3 regions of the Arthrobacter sp. SD1074B genome follow, and region 1 is predicted to be linked to each of the others. Evidence: riboswitches for the same ligand, from Rfam matches in the RefSeq annotation. Region 1 holds a riboswitch; each other region holds the start of a gene.
The links. A riboswitch is a leader RNA that binds a small molecule or an ion and turns the genes downstream of it on or off. The one in region 1 is predicted to bind cyclic di-AMP.

Region 1 (6,495 bases):
ATCGCCCTCGCGGCCACCGGGCTGGTCCTCACCGTCGCCGTTCCGGCCACCGGGCCCGTGATGGCCACCGAAGCAGCCCGCACCGGCGCGGTTTCCGCCGCAGCCCAGCCTGAGGTCAAGGCGGCGGCCGCCGAAATCAACTTCAACCGCACGGCGGTCACCACCAAGGGCGACCCGGACAGCAAGCTCAAGCAGCTGCTGAGCGCCCAGTCCGTGGGCACCATCACCCGGGCCGCCTCGGCCGGGAGCCTCGGGGCCCCGCTGGACGCCATGGTCACCGCGTCGCCGTTCGGCTACCGGGTGAGCCCCATCACGGGCGCCGTGGGCGAGTTCCACCGCGGCCAGGACTACGCCGCACAGTGCGGCACCGCCGTGCACGCCGCTGCGAGCGGCACCGTGACTTTTTCCGGCTGGCACCCCTACGGGGGCGGCAACCGGGTCGTGATCGACCATGGCAACGGCCTGGAGACCACGTACAACCACTTGTCGTCCTCCAACGTCCACGTGGGCCAGCAGGTCTCGCGCGGCGATGTGGTGGCGATGAGCGGAACCACCGGCGCCTCCACCGGCTGCCACCTCCACTTCGAGGTGATGGTCAACGGGGAAGTCGTTGATCCGCTGGGCTGGCTTTAAGCCGACCCGAGGGACGACTCGCATTTCTATGACACGCCGTGATCTGAATGTGACATTGAGTCCCAACTGTTGTACCGTATGAAGCACGCCAACTTCTCCGAAGTTGGCGCTCTTGAGTGGATTGCCTAACTCTGCCACCGCTCAAGGTCCGTTCGCATGACATCGTCTGGCAGGGGCGGGGGAACCAATTTTGGTCTTCGCAAGAAGACCTTGGGGTTAAGTCGCAAAGCTTCCCAGGAAGCGGCGCGGCCGGGTGACTCCCATCCGAATCCGACAGCTCACCTCGTAGGCATTGGGAGAGGCTACTTTCGTGTCTTCACGCCACAATGCTGCGCGTTTCCGCGCTGGCGAGGCTCAGTTGAGCCCGCTGAACTCCATGCTCCGCGTCGCCCTTGCCGGCGCCCGGACTGGATCACATAACGCAGTTCCCGCTTTTGGCGCGTCTTCGCAGTACACCCTTCGCTAAGAAACCCGTTTCGGGGCGATCCGGCGTACCCCCAAGATGCCGGAGCGTCCTCAGTCCCGCCTGCATGCAGCGCGGACACTTAGGATCACGAAAGAGAGAACTAAATGACTACTCGTGCAAACATTGCACGCCACCGCGCGGAGGTCACCAAGACCAACTCGCTGGCTGTCATTGCTAAGGCCGTCGGCGACAACGCCGGTGGTATGGGTCGCCAGGCCGCGGTTATCGCTGCAGCCTCCGGCCTGGTTCTGACCAGCGGTATCGCAGCCAACGCTGCCGAGACCAACGTTCAGCGCGAATCGACCTCCGCTTCCGCCATGGAAGTTCAGTCCAACGCTCCGGCCACGATCTCCGCGGCCTCCACCATCGCGATCTCCTACGAGAAGCCCGCGGTCAAGACCGCGCCGGGCCCCCTCGTCGAGGCTCCCAAGCCCGTCGTCCAGGTCCAGGAATCCAACACGGGCGCCACCGCAACGGAAGCGGGCTCCACCGCGACCACCGGCGCGACCACCGCCTCCGTGGCCACGAAGGCTCCGGCCGCCGTCAGCGGCATGGGCGCATCGATTGCCGCTGCTGCCTACGCACAGATCGGCGTCTCGCAGGACTGCACCATGCTGGCCACCAACGCGCTGGCCGCCGTCGGCGTCAACTACCACGGCTGGCCGGCAGGTTACCTGTCCCTGGGCCGCACCGTGAGTGCCGCCGAGGCACAGCCGGGCGATCTCGCTTACTACCAGAACGGCGGCATGGGCATGGCCCACATCGCCGTTTACGTCGGCAACGGCATGGCCGTCCACGGCGGCTGGAACGGTGGAACCACCGCGCTGTACAGCGTCAACGTCGGCTCCGGCCCGGTCTTCATCCGCGTCGGCGGCTAGGACCCGGTCCGGGCATTAGCCCGAAGCATCGTGAAGGACCCCTGCCCCGCGGCAGGGGTCCTTCACGTTAAGAAACCAGCCGCCGCGGCGCGGCGCGGGGGACGAAGCGCAGAAAAATTCGGCAATCCGGGCCTTGGGTGTTTACTCTTGTGGTGTCGATCCATAGCCCGACCATGCACAGGGCAGCCGGCCCTAGTGCCCCTGGCGGGTGCGGCCGTGAAGAGGTATGCGGATGCGCACTCTCGTTCTGAATGCTGGATATGAACCGCTGGCGGTAGTCACCTTCCGCCGGGCGCTGGTCCTTGTATTGACCGGAAAGGCCAGTGTGGTGGCCGAAGGGGACGACCCCGTGGTGGGCCCACAGGACATCCTCGGCCGCCCGTCGGTGATCCTGCTGAACCGCTACATCAGGCCGCGCTACAACACCTTGACGGCCGTCAGCCGCAGGGGAGTGCTCCGCCGAGACAGCCACCGCTGCGCCTACTGCGGCAAGGCCGCCCACACCATCGACCATGTCCAGCCCAAATCGCGGGGCGGCGCCGACTCGTGGGAAAACCTTGTCGCGGCCTGCCTGCGCTGCAACAACGCCAAGGGAGACCACACCCCGGCCGAAATGGGTTGGAAGCTCGGGTTCGTTCCCGGCCCCCCCAAGGGCACCATCTGGCAGATCAAGGAACTGGAGAAGCCAACCCCGGCCTGGGACCCGTTCCTGCTCCCCGAAAAGGCGCACTGAGCCTCTCCGGCTGACGGCACCCTCCCGCGGCCCGATGCGGCTAGGCTGGGCTGGTGGAATTCGACGCCGTAATCCTCGCCGGGGGCCGGTCCTCCCGGCTGGGTGGTGTGCCCAAGGCCGGGCTGATGGTCGAGGGTGCCACGCTGCTGGAGCGGTCGTTGCATGCTGCCCGGGACGCCCGACGGATAGTCGTCGTCGGCCCGGATTCCGGAGACCTTCCGCCGGGGGTGCTTGGCTGCCGCGAGCACCCGCCGTTTGCAGGGCCGGCCGCAGCAATCGCCGCCGGCCTCACCGCCCTCACCGCGCAAGGCCCCGGCGCGCAAGGCTCCGCCGGCCGGCCCGGGGAAGCTGCTGCCGAAAGTCCGGCGCCGCTGACTCTGGTGCTCGCCTGCGATATGCCCCGCGTCGCCGGCGCCGTGACGGCATTGCTGGACACGGCGTCCGGGAATCCCGGCGCAGCCCCGGCAGGAGCGGGTGACGGCCTGGTGGCGGTCTCCGCGGACGGCCGCACGCAACCCCTCGTTGGACTTTATGGCACGGCCGCGCTACAACGGGCGGTCGCCGACGCGGCCCGGCGGAACACCCTTGAGGGGGGCTCCGTCTTCGCCCTCCTTGCTAGTCTTGAGCTGCGGACGATTCCGGTTCCGCCCGGTTCCACGGACGATGTGGACACCTGGGATGACGCTTCCGCACTCGGGGCCGCCAGACCGGGCCCGGGCACGTCCGGGGCGCTCCGGCCGAATTCGACTTTGGAGGCAAACGGTGAAGAGCCAGGATGAAACGCTTGAAGACTGGTGCCGCGCGCTGCTCCAGGCCCTTGAACTCGAAGATGTTGAGATCGACATCAATGAAGTACTGGGACTGGCCGGTGTGGCCGCGCACTCGGTCGTGCGCCCCGCCGCGCCGCTGACGACCTTCATCGCAGGTTTCGCGGCCGGCCTGGCATCCGGTTCCGGCCAGGCTCCCGACAGCGTATCGATGCAGGCAGCCATGGGCGTGGCCCGGAAACTCGCCAAGGAGTACGCCGCCGCCGAGGCTTCCGGGGCATGACGCCCGCGCCCCCTCACGGCGAAAGCAGCGCTGGCAAGGATGACTCCGTCCCGGAAGGGGCGGGTGCCGGCCAGCCGGCCGAAGTCGGCCCCGACGGCAGCCCCGACGCCGGCGCCGAGGACGTTGCGGCCGGCGGCGAGGGCGCTGCGGCCCGCGCCGTGGAGATCCCGCACCATCACCTCGCCCACAGTTGGCAGGAGGCCCGGCAGCTGGCCTTTGACTGCGCCGCGCCGATCCCGGCTGCTCCCGTTCCGCTCCGGCGCGCCCTGGGCCGGACCCTGGCAGAGGACTTGACGTCACTGCATGACATGCCCCACTACGCCTCCTCCGCCATGGACGGCTGGGCCGTCAACGGCAGCGGCCCCTGGATCCTCGCCGAGCCGGGCCAGCGGCTGGCCCCGCACCAGGCCAGCCCGGTCAATACCGGAGGGCTCATTCCGCCGGGCGCGAAGGCCGTACTCCGCAGCGAGAGCGGCGTCATCGCCCCCGACGAGGACGGGCTGCCGGTGCTTAAACTGGGCGGACGCGCCAAGCCCGGGGAACCACGCAACGGTGAACATATCCGCAAGGCCGCGGAGGAGGCCGCCGACGGCGAGCTGCTGATCAAGGCAGGCGCTGTGCTCAACCCTGCCCACCTGGCTTTGGCCGCCCTCGCCGGCCACGACGCCCTGCCGGTCCTTGGCAAACCCGTGGTGCGGCTGGTGTTCACCGGGTCCGAAGTCGTCAGCGCCGGTGTCCCTGCTCCGGGGGAGGTGCGGGACACCTTCGGGCCGCAGCTGGCCGCCGTCGTGGAAATGCTCGGCGGGATTTGTGCGGGGGAGGTGAAGATCGGGGACAGTGACGCCGAATGGCTCGCCGCGCTCGAAGACACCGACGACACCGGCGCGGGCCAGGATCCGGGCAGCGCCGCGGAGCCGCCCGGCGAGGCGCTGCCGGCCGACGTCGTCATCACCACCGGCGGCACGGGCCGCTCCGGCACCGACCACCTCCGGCGCACGGTGGCGGAACTGGGGGGCCGGCTGCTGATAGACGGCATCGCCATGCGCCCGGGCCATCCCGCGGTGCTGGCCGAGCTGCCGGACGGACGGTTTGTCATTGGGCTGCCCGGCAATCCGCTCGCCGCCATGATGGCACTGTCCACCATCGGCGCCCCGCTGCTCGCCGCCCTCGGCCACCGGCCGCCGCCACCGCTGACCGAGGTGCCCTGCGGGACCATGATCGAGGCGGACCCCGGCCGGACCCGGCTGATGCCGTTCCGAATGTTGTACGGCATGGCATCGCCGGCGCAACATACCGGTCCGGGCATGATGCGCGGACTGGCCGCAGCCGACGGCGTCCTGGTGGTCCCGCCGCACGGCGTCCAGCTGGGCGAACCGGTGCCGGCGTTTGGGCTGCCCTGGAGCGCGGCCCTTCCGGAGCCGGCCGCCTCAAAGCCCGCCGCGAAGCCGCCCACCAAACGGCCCGCCCGGAAGCCGGCCGCCGACGGACCTGTTGACTGGAGCGGGCTGCTTGGCTGACCCGCGGCCAGAGTTCATGATGGATCAAAGGGTGTGCCGCCGCCGGCGGCCGACCCCGTACGCAATACTGATGAGGAGTATCCGATGGGCCGCGTGACACAGCGCCGCAAGGTGCACAAATTTGTCCTGGACGGCTCGCCGCAGGCGCAGGAATTCCCGGTCCGCTACCGGGAAGACGTGCTGGCGGTCGAGGAGCCGCTCGAAATCCGGCTGGGCAGCCTGTCCTTTTCCGTCACGATGCGGACCCCGGGCAACGATTTCGACCTGGTCGCCGGGTTCCTCGTCTCGGAGGGCGTCATCTGGTCGCCGGAGCAACTCGTCTCGCTGCGCTTCTGTGCCGGCGAGGACGAGGACGGTGTCCAGACGTTCAACGTCGTGGAGGCGCAGCTGCGTCCCGACGTCGTCCGGCCGGACACCGGCCGCAACTTCTTCACCTCCAGCTCCTGCGGAATCTGCGGCACCGACTCGATCGACGCGGTGCGCAAGTCCTCGCACTACAGCCCGGCCGCGGACCCGCTGACCGTGCCGGTGGAAACCCTGGCCTCGTTGCCGGACCGGCTGCGGGAAGCCCAGGCAGTCTTCGACGTCACCGGCGGCGTCCACGCGGCAGGGCTGTTCCGGATCGCCGACGACGGCTCGGCTGAGCTGCTCTGCTTGCGCGAAGACGTGGGCCGGCACAACGCGGTGGATAAGGTGGTGGGCTGGGCGCTGCGGGAAGGCCTGCTGCCCCTGAGCGGAACCGTCCTGCAGGTCTCGGGCCGGGCGTCCTTCGAGCTGGTGCAAAAAGCGTCGCTGGCCGGGATCCCGGTGCTGGCCGCCGTCAGTGCGCCCTCAAGCCTGGCCGTGGAGCTGGCCGAGGCCGGCGGGATGACGCTCGCCGGGTTCAGCCGGGGCACCACCTTGAACGTCTACGCCGGCCACGAACGCGTGGCCGCGCCGGCAGCCATCGGGTGAGGCGGCGCCGGCCTTAAACCGTTGGCCAAACCGCGGCGGGCCCAGTAGATTTTATCCATCGACTGGACACAAGGCTCGGACACGACGTCGCATCACCCGCACCAGCGCTAAGAGGATCACATTGCACGACGACCGCCGTCTCACGGAAGTCCGGCTGGACCGCTTTCTGCGCGAACGCATCATCCCCGCCGTCTACCCGCGCCGCGTGCCGCTCGCGCTGAGCAGCTGGGACGTCCCGGGCGAACCCGTCCCGGCGACCGAGGC
Region 2 (6,495 bases), 1.4 Mb from region 1:
ACCAGGATCCGTCCAGCACGCCGGCCTTGGTCGAGTTCGCCAACACTGGGCGGGACGCGCCGAGGGCTGGGGTCCATCGGCTGATGTGTGTCGCAGACGTGAAAAAGCCGGCGGCCGGCTGCCATGGTGGCAGCCGGCCGCCGGCTTTCGGAAGAGGTGCTGAGGCGGGCGTTACGCGCCGGCGCGGACGAAGGTCACGCCACCGGTGGCCGTCAGCCAGGAGAGCGGGTGCTTGATCGTCTGGTTGCTGCCGTTCATGCCGCCGCTGATGACCTGGCCGCCGCCGGCGTAGATGGCGACGTGGCCGGACTGGACGATCATGTCGCCAGGCTGCGGGCTGCCCACAACCTTGCCGTAGTTCATGAACTGCTGGGGACCGAGGTCGCCCACGCGGATACCGGCTGCGCCGAGGGCCTTTTCGACCATAGCGGTGCAGTCCTGGGTGATGCCGATCTGGCTGTAGGCGGCCGAAAGCATCGCAGCGTTGGCTCCGCCGGCTGCTGCCGGGGCAGGTGCCGCGGCCGACTTCGCCTGGACGGTAATGGTGGGAACTGCCGGAGCCTGTGCAACGGCAGGCTGCGCAACGGCGGGCGCCGTTGCGACGGCCGGCGCAGCGGCAACTGCCGGTGCGGCGACGGGCTTGGGCTGCTCAATCACGGGCGCCGGGGTGGTCGCGACCGCCGGGCGGTCGAAGCTGATCTGAACAGCGGAATCAGCGGTGACGGGCGCCGAAACCTTGCTGCCAACGTCAACCGACGACGCCGGGGCGGAATCACGCTCAGCCGGGGCAACGGCGGCGTTGGCTGCCATGCCACTCGTGAGGACAAGGCCGGAAGCGGCAAAAAGAACCGCGGCCTGGCGGCCGATGGTGCCCGGCTTGACCGAAAATGCTGAGCTCCGTCCGGCGGTAGCGTCGGACCGATGGCGCGCAGAAGTAATGCTTGAAGTCATGGATGTAGCCTCTCCCAATGCCTGCGAGGTGAGCTGTCGGATTCGGATGGGAGGCACCCGGCCGCGGGCCCGCCAAAGCGGGCGCTGCGCGGCTTCACCCCAAGACCTGCAGAAACTGCAGGTCAAATGTGGTTTCCCCGTCCCTGCCAGATGGTTGCATTCGGATCCCGGGCCGCGGCAGAGTTAGGCAAATCGGCTCGGGAGCGCCCGTATCGGATACAAACAGGCACCTATCCACGGTAACGGCAGCACGCCGGAATGTCACATTCAGATAACGGGGGTAAGCCGTCCGCGGGGAAAAATGCCTAGGGTCCTGCGGGCCGCCGCGCTTAGGATGAAGGCATCCGGCGTTCGCCCATGGAGGACCAAACATGAACAGCCACTGTGTCGCCATCTGCCAGCTGAGCGATCAGCCGCAGGAGGATTTCGATGTCAACACGGAGCTCCTGGTCCTCGAGGGGAAGGAAATCCACGTGGCGACGTGGGACGCCGAACCGCGCGACGGAGGCTTCGACATCCACGTGCTGAACGACCGCGTGGACGCGCTCGGTTTTATGGTGGTGACCGACTGGCAGTTCCTCGACGGCAAGGCGTACGCCGTGGTGGAGCGCCGGCCGCAGCCTTAGGGAAGCCGGCCCAGCACCTGGTTGACGACGTCGGCGCCTGCTTCGGCGAGCACGCGTGATAACGCTTCCCGGACCAGCCCGCTGTCGCCGTCCGGGCTGCTGCCAGCACTGTCCTTCCCTCTTGCGCGGCGGTCGGCCACGGAGGTCCCGGCGTGCCGGACAAAGCGGTCCCAGTCGCCACCGCCGGCCCGCAGACCCCGTAACGGGGCCAACACGGCGGCCCGCCGGAGCCATTCGTCCGGATCCTGCAGCCAGCGGCCCAACACGGCTTCTGCGCGGTGCCGCTGTTGACGGTCCAGCCGCGCGACAAGCGGCCCAACGACGTCGATGGCCAGCGGGTCGGCCAGCTCGCGCAGCCGCGCCGTCCGCAGGAAGCCCTCGATCCGGGTCAGGTCGGAGTTGTCCAGCAGCGCCAGGGATGACTGCAGCAGGACGACGGCAGCGAGCCGGCGCTCAAAGACCGGCACCGCCCACAATTCCGAGCTAAGCGCGGTGATATCGTCGTGGCCCAGCTGGCGGTAGCGACGGAGGGCATCCCGGATGGTGCCGCGGACCGCACCGACGGAGGCGCCGTAGCTCACCAGGTCCGGGCCGAAACGGGCTTGGGCCTCATCGGCCCGCTGCCATGAACTTTCACGCTGCAGTGCCGCGTCAATGAAGTCACCAGCCTCGCTCATGGCTCCATTCTGTCCTGCGCCGGCCACTCGCGCCCAAGCCCCGGCGCTAGCCGATCACCGCGCCGGTGGCCGAATACCACGTCAGCTTCCCGCGCTGGAAGTTCGAGGCCCGGCCCACGCTCACCCCGTACTCGTCCGAGACCGGGTAGCCCAACCGTCCCCGCTCCCAGCCCAGGGACGCCCACCGGGACCGGATTCCGCCCATGACCGAATGCGCCCCAGTCGCCGGCGACCAGTAGATCGAGCTGCCGCTTCCCCCGCCGCCGGAGAAGTGGTTGTACCGCCCCACCTTGTCAGGGGTGGTCATCTCCTCCGTGACCGGGTAGCCCAGCTTCCCTCTCTCCCAGCCCTGGGCGGCCCACTTGGCGCGGATTCCGCCCATCACGGCGTGCGCCCCGGTCTTCGGCGACCAGTAGATCGAGCTGCCGCTTCCCCCGCCGCCCGAGAAATGGTTATACCGCCCCACCTTGTCAGGGGTGGTCATCTCGTCAGTGACCGGGTAGCCCAGCTTCCCCTTCTCCCAGCCCAGGGCTGCCCAGCGGGAGCGGATGCCGCCCACGACCGCGTGTGCCCCGGTTTTCGGCGACCAGTAGATCGAGCTGCCGCCTCCCCCGCCGCCGGAGAAGTGGTTGTACCGCCCCACCGTGTCGGGGGTGACCTTCTCGTCGGTCGTCGGGAAACGGAGGACGCCGGCGGCGCCACCCAGGGCCTTGTACCGGTCGTAGATCCCGCCCGTGACCACATGGGCCCCGGTTGCCGGGGACCAGCAGATCACTCCCCTGACGTAGTCCTGGCATTTGCCTCCGGCCACCGGGTATTCCAGGGTGAGCGACCGGCCCAGGACCGACCTTGGGTCTCCGGCGTTGAGCTGGTAGGCCTTGAGCCCAATCGGGTCATCCACGCCCCTGCCGGTGAGCATCACCTTCTGTTCGCCCCGGCCGTCGTTCGCGGTGAGCAGGTAGTAGGTGTCCAGGGTGCCGGCCTGGCCAACCGCGGTCGGCTTGAACGTCACGCTCTGGTAGGCGGATTCGCCCGGCGGGATGACCAGGCCCTCGGAGATCGGCGCCGTGGTGGAGAAGACTCCCTGCGGCGCTTTGGCCTTGGTGATGGTCATCGGGATATTTCCGGAATTGACGATCGTGAAGTCCCAGGTGGCCGCCGCGCCCACCGCGACGTCGCCAAAGTCCAGCGTTGGCGGCAGCTGCAGGTTCGCCGCGCCCGAAACCGCCGTCGCCGACACCGGCACGGTCAGGGACCCGCGGTCGCTCGAGACGAGGAACTTATCGGCTACCGGGGTCGCCGTCGTCGGGCTGAAGGTGATGGACACCGGTACCGAGGTGAGGGGCTGGATCTTCTGTCCCACCGCCGGCACCGTCGTCCGGTCGACCTTGAGCGCAGCGTTGCCCGGCAACGTAACGCCGGTGACCGTGACAACGGTCGTGCCGGTGTTGACGACGTTAACCGTCTGGCGGCTGCTGGTCTGGGTGGGGACATCGGTAAACGCGATCGCGGCCGGCGTCGCCCCGAGGCCGTCCTTGGTGCCCACGCCGTGGATCCCGAGGAGGTCCGTCTCGCCGTCGGACGTTTTCACTGTCAGCGCACCGTCAATCTGGCCCGGCGCGGTCGGCGAAAAGGTCACCGGGACGGTCATGCTTCCGCCTTTGGCCAGCGCCCGCGGCAGGGTGAGGGTTCCAATTCCAAACGGTGCAGCGCTGGTGATGGCGCTGATGGTCACGGCCCTGGTCGCGGTGATCGTGACGGTGCCCTTATCCGTCGCGCCCACCGCGGCCGTGCCGAGGTCGGTGGTCGTCGCTCCGACCGCGGAGGTGGTCGGCGCGCCGAAGCCAAGCACGCGCCCGTCCCTCGTTCCCACGTAGACCCGGCCGTTGTCAGTGGCCACCGAAGAGAACTTGGACGCGGTACCCAGCGGCGCAGTGAACACCTGCTGCAGCTTGCCGCTGCTGTCCGGGATGGCCCGGTAGGCGCGGAGCTCAGCGCCGGCGCCGGTGGGTCCGGTGGAATACACCACCCAGACGAGGGCCGAGGACGCGTTGGTGCCGTTGGAGGTCACCGAGGGCGCACCGGAGGTGTACCCGAAGGTGCCGACGGACGTTCCCACTGAAGCAAGCTGCATCCCTCCTGTGCTGGTGGGCAGGAGCTTGTGCGCGCGGAGGTAGCCTTTGTTCTCCACGGTGTAGATGTACCCGCCGCTGGTAGTCCCCAGGAACGCCGGCCTCCCCCAGACTCCGCTGTACGGACCGGCCTCGTCCAGGACGGCGTCCCCGCCGCCGGGTCCCTGCCCCATGCCGCCGAGGTTGTCCCGGTCCATCAGATACACCCGCCCGTCCTTGCCGGCCTGGACCAGCAGGCGCGGGTGGGCCGTCGTCCCGTAACCGTTGGGGATGGCGATGGGTGCACCGGAGCCCAGGTCCGCGTCGTCCTGGTCCAGCTTGGCGTTGTTGGCGGGGCTGAAGAAGTCCGTAGCCTTGAGGTTTCCGTCGGTTCCGACGGTGAGCCGGACCACCGACTCGGCGAGGGTGGCAGGCGGCGTCTTGCCCGGTCCGGGTTTGGGCGAAATGCCGTTGCCGGTGGCAAACAGGATCTGTCCGGCGCCGTCCGAGACCAGGCCTCCGCCGGACTGCCAGATACCGCCCTCGGCATTGCTGTTGCCGGACTCAGTGGCCCACATTGTGGTCTGCCGGCCGGCGGTGGACACACCGACGACGTAGCCGACGAAAGGGGCATAGTCACAGTGGCTGGCGAAGCCTGCGTACACGACGCCGTTCATCAGCAGCAGCCCGGGCCGCTGCATGGCCGTCATGGCGTTGAAGGGGCGGGTCGGGTCGTTCGTCGGTGCGCCGCCGATGAGGACGGGGAATCCGGGCCGTTCGGCGCCCGTGACCCGGTCCAGTGAGTGCATGTACCAATGCGGCAGCCGGGCGCTCGTTCCGTCGTTCTTCTTCGCCAGCAGGAAGACGCTGTTGGTTGCCGGGTCGAAGACCGGCGTGGAGGTGATCCCGATATTAGGCGTCAGGTCACCGCAGCTGAGTGTCGACGCCGGCCAGGCCGGTCCGAGGTTGCGCCGCCAATTCACCGCGCCGGTGGTGCCGTTCAACCCGTACACGTTGTTGTTCTCCGTTGCGGCGATCACGGTGCCGCCCACCACAAGCGGCTGGGCGTAGACCTGGCCGTCGACGGCGGTGGAGAAAAGTTTGCCGAAATTCGAGGACGCGACCGAGGACGGCGTAAGGGCCGTCTCATTGTTGTCCCATCCGGAACGGAAGACATCGTGGGCGATCATCCCGACGTCGGCTTCGGCGATAGCGCCAAGGGACAGCCCGGCGAAGGTGAGCGCTGTGGAGAGCACGGCGGCCCCCGCGCGTCGAACCCACGGGCCCCGCCGGGAGTCAGCGTCCGCGTTGCTGGCCGCCCGCTGGGTCCGGCGATGCGGCGTCCCTGCCGTTGGTCCGTGGAGACGATCCGGAAAATGGCCGGACAACACCCGAGATTCTGCTTTTGCGCGCATGGTTGAGACCCATTTCTGACCTTTAAGCTGACGTTCCCGTCCCAGTACTGAGGAGCCTAGAAGCGCTTCAGGACAAGCGCGCGAGTGGGTCCTACCCGACTTCTGGACGGGGGTGCCCGCTTTCTCCGCGGTTCTACTTGGCCGCTACTTGGGCGGTTCCGGATGGCTACCTGTTTCGCCGGGGCCGCGGCGCTGCGCCCCGGACCCGCGGGCCATTGCCCCGGCAGGTCGGCACGCCAATAATGGAGTACGGGGGGCGGATGGAGGGCTCACCATGGATGATGTCAACGCATTCCTGGCAGCCGTGCTGCCGGGCCTGAAGGCGGCTGAAACGGCCCTTCACAACGGCGACGCCGCGCCCCGGAAAGCGATCTGGTCGCACCGGGACCCGGTGTCCCTCTTCGGCGCGGTCACGACGAGGATCGGGCCGGACGCCGCGGCGTCCGCTTTCGACGACCTTGCGTCGCGCTTTTCGAATTGCGCCTTCTGGGACTACGAGATCCTGTCTGCCGGAGCCAGCGGGGATCTGGCGTATCTGGTGGGAATCGAGCACACCAACGCCTCGATTGGCGGCGCCGAACCGCTGCCCTACGAACTCCGGGTCACCACCATCTTTCGACGCGAGGACGGGGAGTGGAAGATCATCCACCGGCACGGCGACCCGCTGCCGGGCGATGACTCCACCCCGCTCCAGCTTGGCCGGCTGGGCGGCCTG
Region 3 (6,495 bases), 250 kb from region 1:
GACTCACCGGCGTCGCGGCAGAAGCGGATCGAGGCGCTGCAGGCGTCCACCACGGCCACCGCCGAGCGGTAGCCGGGCCAGCGCGCTACCTGCCGCTTACCTGAGCGCCGCCCGAATGACAGGATCAGGCGCCGCGGTGCCCGGCGAAGAAATCCCGCAGCAACGCACCGCATTCCTGCTCCCGGACCCCGGCGTAGACCTCCACCCAATGGTTGAGCCGGCGCTCGCGGAGAATGTCGAAGACGGAGCCGGCGGCCCCGGCCTTCTCGTCCCAGGCGCCAAAGACCACCCGCGGAATCCTTGCCAGCACCACGGCGCCGGCGCACATCGCGCACGGCTCCAGCGTCACCACCAGGGTGCAGTCCTCCAACCGCCAGCCGTCGTCCTCCAGGCCGGCCAGGGCGCGGCGCGAACGCAGCCGGGCCGCGGCCTCCCGGATCGCCACCATCTCGGCGTGCGCCGTCGGGTCCCCCAGGGCCTCCCGCTCATTGCGCCCGGCGCCCAGCACCGAACCGTCCGGACCGATCACGACTGCGCCGATCGGCACGTCCGCGGTGGCCAGCGCCCGGCGCGCCTCGGCAAGGGCCAGACCCATCCATTCGGCATGGCGGGGCTCGGGGGTAGTCATGGCTCAATGATAGTTTCGACCCTAAGCAAGCTGTGCACCTGGCCGGTGCACCGGGAAGTCGGGAGAGGGCATTGAGCACCAAGACTGAGAGCTGGCTGATGCGGCGCTGGGGCAGGTGGGTGGTCCCGTACGCCGCGCTCTGGATCACGATGCTGATCGGCGGCGTCGTGGTCGTCGCCCTGGCGCTGACGAGTGCGGAAGTCTACGACAACGTCGTGGACGACGCCGGCCTGGCCAACCTGGACAAGCCCACGCTGGGGTTCATGCAACAGCTGCGCAGTCCGGGCCTGGACGCGTTCGTGACCGGCTTCACCAACATCGGCGGCGGCATCGGCATGCCGATCCTGGCCAGCATCCTGACGGCGTGGCTGATCTGGGTCTCCCGGACCTGGCGGCCGCTGATCCTGATCGGGGGCGCCGCCGCCGTGTCGATTACCGCCACGACGGTGGGCAAAAAACTGATCGGCCGGGCCCGTCCCGACTTCGCGGACGCGGTGCCGCCCTACGAGACGTCGCCGTCGTTCCCCAGCGGCCACACGCTGAACTCGACGGTGGTGATCGGTCTGGTGGTTTACCTCGCCTGCCTGCAGGTAAAGCGCACCATTGCCCGCGTCGGTTTCATCACCGCCGGTGTGATCTTCGTCTTCGCGATGGGCATGAGCCGCGTCTTCCTGGGCCATCACTGGATGACCGATGTGATCTTCGGCTGGGCGCTCGGCCTGGGCTGGGTGGGGATCGTGATCCTGGCCCACAGGCTGTTCCATGTGCTGCGGCACCGGGAGCACACCGGCCCCGCCCCGACGTTCGACAACGAGGCGCACCTGCGCGACCGCGCCCCGGACGACGCCGCCGGGGGTACCGCCGCCGACGCCGATACCCCCGGCTCCGCGGGACGGTCCTCGGCGTCCGGATGATAGTTTTGACCCATGCGCACTCTCGTTGTGGACCACCCGCTGGTCGCCCATAAGCTCACCGTTCTGCGGGATAAGAACACCCCATCCCCGGTCTTCCGCCAGCTCACCGAGGAGCTCGTCACGCTCCTGGCCTACGAGGCAACCCGGGACGTCCGCACCGAACCGGTGACCATCGAGACGCCGGTCAGCACCACTATCGGCACCGCGTTCACCAAGCCCACCCCGCTGGTGGTCCCGATCCTGCGCGCCGGGCTCGGCATGCTGGAAGGGATGACCAAACTGGTCCCCACCGCCGAGGTCGGCTTCCTGGGCATGGCCCGCGACGAAGAGACGCTCGACATCATCACCTACGCCGAGCGCCTGCCCGAGGACCTGACGGACCGCCAGATCTTCGTCCTGGACCCCATGCTGGCCACCGGCGGCACGCTGCGCGAGGCGATTAAGTTCCTCTTCAAGCGCGGCGCCTCGGACGTCACCTGCATCTGCCTGCTGGCCGCCCCCGAGGGCCTGGCCAAGCTGGAAGAAGAGCTCTCGGACGCCAACGTGACCATTGTCCTGGCCTCCATCGACGAGAAGCTCAACGAGAAGTCCTACATTGTGCCCGGTCTGGGCGACGCCGGAGACCGCCTGTACGGCATCGCCGTCTAAGCCGCACCGTTTAGCGCCTCCGGCCCCCGCTCCTCCGGCCCTGTTCACAGGTTCCGGTCAGGGGTTCCGGCGCCATGCGTCCGGGACTAGCCTGTGCGCATGGACTGGAAACTTGAACTCGTGTTTGTCCCCGTGTCGGATGTGGACCGGGCCAAGGACTTCTATGTGAACAAGGTTGGCTTCAACGCCGACTATGACGAACGCCCCGCGGACAACATCCGGTTTGTCCAGCTGACGCCGCCGGGTTCCGGGTGCTCGATCGCGATTGGCGAGGGCCTCAACGACGCCCCGCCCGGCACCGCCCCCGGCCTGCAGCTGGTCGTCGACGACATCCAGGCGGCGCACCGGCAACTCAAGGACAACGGTGTACACGTCAGTGACATCGACGTCCAGGACTGGGGGCATTTCGTCTACTTCGCCGACCCCGACGGCAACAAATGGGCGGTGCAGTACATCCCCGGCCGTTCCGGCGGCTAGCTGCACGCCATTGCTGGCAGGCCGTGCCGAGGCTCGCACAAGAAGGCCCCGGATCCTGTGGATCCGGGGCCTTCTTGTCGCGGGTGCCAAGGCCCGCGGTGCGTGCGGCTTAGTACCAGTTGTTCGCGTAGTGGAAGTTCAGCGCGCCGCACGGTGAACCGTAGCGGTCCTCCACGTACTTCAGGCCCCAGTTAATCTGGGTCCGGTAGTTGGTCCGGTAGTCCGCGCCAGCGCTGGCCATCTTCTCGGCCGGCAGGGACTGCACCACGCCGTAGGCGCCGCTGCTGGGGTTCGTGGCCGTGGTCTTCCAATCGGATTCCTTGGTCCACAGCTTCAGCAGGCACTGCATTTCGCTGGCTGCCCAGCCGTGGGCCGGCAGCTGTGCGGCGGCATAGGCCTGCGCGCCGGCCGGATCGTCGACGGCCACCGGCTTCGCCGGAGCAGGCGCAGCGGCTTTCGCGGGGGTGGCCTTCGCGGCCGGAGCCTTGGCAGGCGCTTTCGCGGGGGCTTTCGACTTGGCGGGCGTGACTTTGGCGGCCTGGGCCTCCACTTTCACGGCGGCGGGGGATGCAGGAGCGTTGCTGCCGACGCGTTCGAAGTCGAGGGTCTGCAGGGACGCGGCGGTTTCCTTGGCCGCTTCGGCCTTGTGGGCGGCCGTGCCGGACGCCTGGCCCGCGGCCCCCGCCCCCAGCAGGACGGCGAAAGCAGACACCACGACGGCGGCGCGCTTGCCGTTGGTCCTGACCCCGCGGGACAGGGCCGAAGCACGCTTCGCCGGCTGGGCGCGGTGGCGCGCGCCCTCGGCGTCGGACGTGCGTTTAGTGCCTTCTGGGCGCGTGGGTACCTTGAATTCAGTCATGTTCGCCTCTCAACGCCTACGGAGTTAGCTGTCGGGTTCGGATGCGAAATCCGGCCGCACGGAATCTCGACGTGGCGGCTTAACCCCAAGGGTGCATGGATGCAGAATGCCCGGGAACTCTGGGTTCCCCGTCTCTGCCTGGTCCATGGGAATCCGGGAAGCGGCAGAGTTTGGCGTCAGCCCGGATATGCGGTCAGATCGGTGACTGCACGCTAAAACGGTACCGGACTTCCGGTCAGATGTCACATTTAGGTAACGACGCGACCCTGCGGCGGAGCGGCGGCTTGCCCTCGGGGCCGTTTCGGGTCGGCCCGTTTCGACGGTTCCGTGCCCATCAGTGGTGTGAAGCGTCGAATGCGCCCGGAACCGTTGAAACGACATCCAAAAGCGGAGTGCTGCTGAACGTCATGGCTCAACTAAGCAGGCTTGTCGTGCCGGCTATGCCGCCGGCGGCACCGCGGGCAGCCGGACGGCGAATTCCGTCCGGCCCGGCCGGGACGTCACGTCGACGGTTCCTCCGTGGGCCTTCACGATGGACTGCACAATGGACAAGCCCAGGCCGCTGGTGCCCTCGGAGGTCGTCGCCGCGACCGCCGTCGTCGAAGCCCCGGTGCGGGACACCGCGGGGCCGCCCGCCCATCCGGCCGCCGGGTTGGTGCGTGCGGCGTCCGCCCGCGTGAAGCGGGCGAAGACCCGCCCGAGGAATTCGGGGGCGATGCCGCCGCCGTTGTCCGTCACGGTGAGTACGGCGCTCCCGTCAGCCGAACGCATGACGCCCGTGACCACCGTTGTCCCTGGCTCCGTGTGCTTGCGGGCATTGGACAAGAGGTTGGCGATGACCTGGTGCAGCTGGGTCGCATCGCCGCGCACCACCACGGGCTCGTCCGGGAGCTCCAGCTGCCAGAGGCGGTCAGGTGCCATGACTTTCTCATCGCTCACGCTCTCGATGGCCAGCTGCGTGAGGTCGACGTCGGTGACCTTGAGCGGCTGCCCCTCGTCCAGGCGTGCCAGCAGCAGCAGGTCCTCCACCAGGGTAGTCATCCGCTCGGACTGGCTCTGGACGCGGGCCAGGGATTTCTCGCCGTCGGGCGTGAAGTGCTCGGTCATCCGCATCAGCTCCGTGTAGCCGCGGATGGCAGTGAGCGGTGTACGGAGCTCGTGCGAGGCGTCGGCGACGAACTGCCGCACCTTCATCTCGCTTTCCTGCCGCGCTTCTAGGGCACTGGAAACGTTCTCCAGCATCTGGTTCAGCGCATAGCCCACGCTGCCCACCTCGGTACCCGGATGCGCGGCCGACGCCGGGACCCGGACTCCCAGCGCCACCTCGCCGGCGTCCAACGGCAGGCGGGAGACCTTGGTGGCCACCTCGGAGAGCTGTTCCAGCGGCTTCATGGTCCGGCGGATCAAGGCCGTGCCGGCAAGGCCGATCAGCACGAGTCCACCCGCGGACACCACCGCGAGGGTCCACACGAGCGAGGCCAGGGTGTTCTGCTTTTCGGCCAGCGGCAGCCCGGTGACAATGACGTCACCATAGGGTGCCCGCACCGCGGTCAGCCGGTAATCCCCGGCCGACAGGGTGCGGTCCACCGGCAAGCCATTCGGGGTCAGCGCCAGGAGGACGGCATTGTCCGCGGAAGACAGGCTCTCGCGGCTGGCGTCCCCGGCCAGGAAACCAGCGCTGGCCACCGTGCCGTTCAGCACCCGTGCGTTGAGCGTGCCGATGCCCTGCCCGCGGGCCTCGAGGGGATCCGGTCGGCCGCCGGGATTGTCGGATTCCGGCCGGCCGAACTCGCTGGAACGGTGCGCTGCGCCCGCGAGCTGCTTATCGAGCTGTTGGGTGAGGAAAACATCCATCGAGGCGTAGCTGAACACTCCCACCGCGCCGCAGATCGCCACGAGCAGCGCCATGGCGACGAGGACCAGCCGCGTGCGCAGGTGCCACGTGGACGGGTTGCGCCAGTCGTGCCCGGGTACGGGCGTCACGCCGGACAGTGTGGGCACGGATCAGTCCGCCGGTTTCAGCACGTAGCCGGCGCCGCGCACGGTGTGGATCATGGGTGCGTGCTTGGCGTCAATCTTCTTGCGAAGGTAGGAAATGTAGAGCTCCACGATGTTCGCCTGTCCGCCGAAGTCATAGTCCCAGACCCTGTCCAGGATTTGGGCCTTGCTGATGACCCGCTTGGGGTTTTCCATCAGATAGCGCAGCAGCTCGAACTGCGTGGCGGTCAGATGCAGCTCCTCGCCGGCCCTGGTGACGTCCCGGGTGTCCACATTGAGCACCAGGTCACCCACCACGAGTTCGGCGGTGTCCATGGCGGCCACCCCGGAACGCTGCACTAGACGGTGCAGGCGAAGCAGGACCTCTTCCATGCTGAACGGCTTCGTGACGTAGTCGTCGCCGCCCGCGGCCAGGCCGGTTATCCGGTCCTGTACGGCGTCCTTCGCGGTGAGGAACAGCGCCGGAACTTCCGGCGCGAACGCGCGGATGCGGCTGAGGAGTTCGACGCCGTCGAACCCGGGGAGCATCACATCCAGCACCAGCACATCGGGGCGGAAATCCTTGGCGAGCTTCACCGCGGTGGGGCCGTCCGCCGCCACGGCCACGGACCAGCCGGCCATCCGCAGCCCCATGCTCATGAGCTCGGACAGGCTGGGCTCGTCATCCACCACCAGGGCGCGGATGGGGGACCCGTCCGGGTGCGTGAGCTGGGGCAGGTTGTTGGTCATGGAATGCGAAGTGGCCATGGAACGACTCTCCAATCTGCCGTTGAGGCGCCGCTTTGGGGACCCTGTGCGGCACCTGTGAATCCCAGACTACCGAGCTGGATGCCGCCCGGGGGAGCGCAGGGTCCGATTCGCCGCGGATCCCGCCCCGCAACCCACGCCGGAGCGCTTGCCCCGGGGTCCCGCCGGGCCCGGGGCAAGGTCACAGCCCGGCACAGGATCCCTCACCCTTCTGGGGTGGACAC

Region 2: another riboswitch for cyclic di-AMP. It lies ahead of ACUYM2_RS10095 (NlpC/P60 family protein); the one in region 1 lies ahead of ACUYM2_RS03760 (NlpC/P60 family protein).
Region 3: another riboswitch for cyclic di-AMP. It lies ahead of ACUYM2_RS02495 (aggregation-promoting factor C-terminal-like domain-containing protein); the one in region 1 lies ahead of ACUYM2_RS03760 (NlpC/P60 family protein).

What each region holds. Positions count from the first base shown of each region.
Region 1 is NZ_JBRAZT010000001.1:765,226-771,720, forward strand. It holds gene ACUYM2_RS03755 (M23 family metallopeptidase) at 1-633, shown strand, start outside; cyclic di-AMP (ydaO/yuaA leader) riboswitch at 781-939, shown strand; gene ACUYM2_RS03760 (NlpC/P60 family protein) at 1,204-1,977, shown strand; gene ACUYM2_RS03765 (HNH endonuclease) at 2,210-2,710, shown strand; gene mobA (molybdenum cofactor guanylyltransferase) at 2,764-3,489, shown strand; gene ACUYM2_RS03775 (DUF6457 domain-containing protein) at 3,473-3,760, shown strand; gene ACUYM2_RS03780 (molybdopterin molybdotransferase MoeA) at 3,757-5,277, shown strand; gene fdhD (formate dehydrogenase accessory sulfurtransferase FdhD) at 5,362-6,231, shown strand; gene ACUYM2_RS03790 (alpha-mannosidase) at 6,353-6,495, shown strand, end outside.
Region 2 is NZ_JBRAZT010000001.1:2,185,497-2,191,991, forward strand. It holds gene ACUYM2_RS10095 (NlpC/P60 family protein) at 172-951, opposite strand; cyclic di-AMP (ydaO/yuaA leader) riboswitch at 956-1,141, opposite strand; gene ACUYM2_RS10100 (hypothetical protein) at 1,323-1,577, shown strand; gene ACUYM2_RS10105 (DNA alkylation repair protein) at 1,574-2,254, opposite strand; gene ACUYM2_RS10110 (choice-of-anchor D domain-containing protein) at 2,301-5,621, opposite strand; gene ACUYM2_RS10115 (YybH family protein) at 6,055-6,495, shown strand, end outside.
Region 3 is NZ_JBRAZT010000001.1:513,791-520,285, forward strand. It holds gene ACUYM2_RS02470 (DNA glycosylase AlkZ-like family protein) at 1-72, shown strand, start outside; gene ACUYM2_RS02475 (nucleoside deaminase) at 125-628, opposite strand; gene ACUYM2_RS02480 (phosphatase PAP2 family protein) at 700-1,542, shown strand; gene upp (uracil phosphoribosyltransferase) at 1,555-2,190, shown strand; gene ACUYM2_RS02490 (glyoxalase superfamily protein) at 2,290-2,667, shown strand; gene ACUYM2_RS02495 (aggregation-promoting factor C-terminal-like domain-containing protein) at 2,777-3,526, opposite strand; cyclic di-AMP (ydaO/yuaA leader) riboswitch at 3,525-3,707, opposite strand; gene ACUYM2_RS02500 (HAMP domain-containing sensor histidine kinase) at 3,965-5,509, opposite strand; gene ACUYM2_RS02505 (response regulator transcription factor) at 5,531-6,271, opposite strand.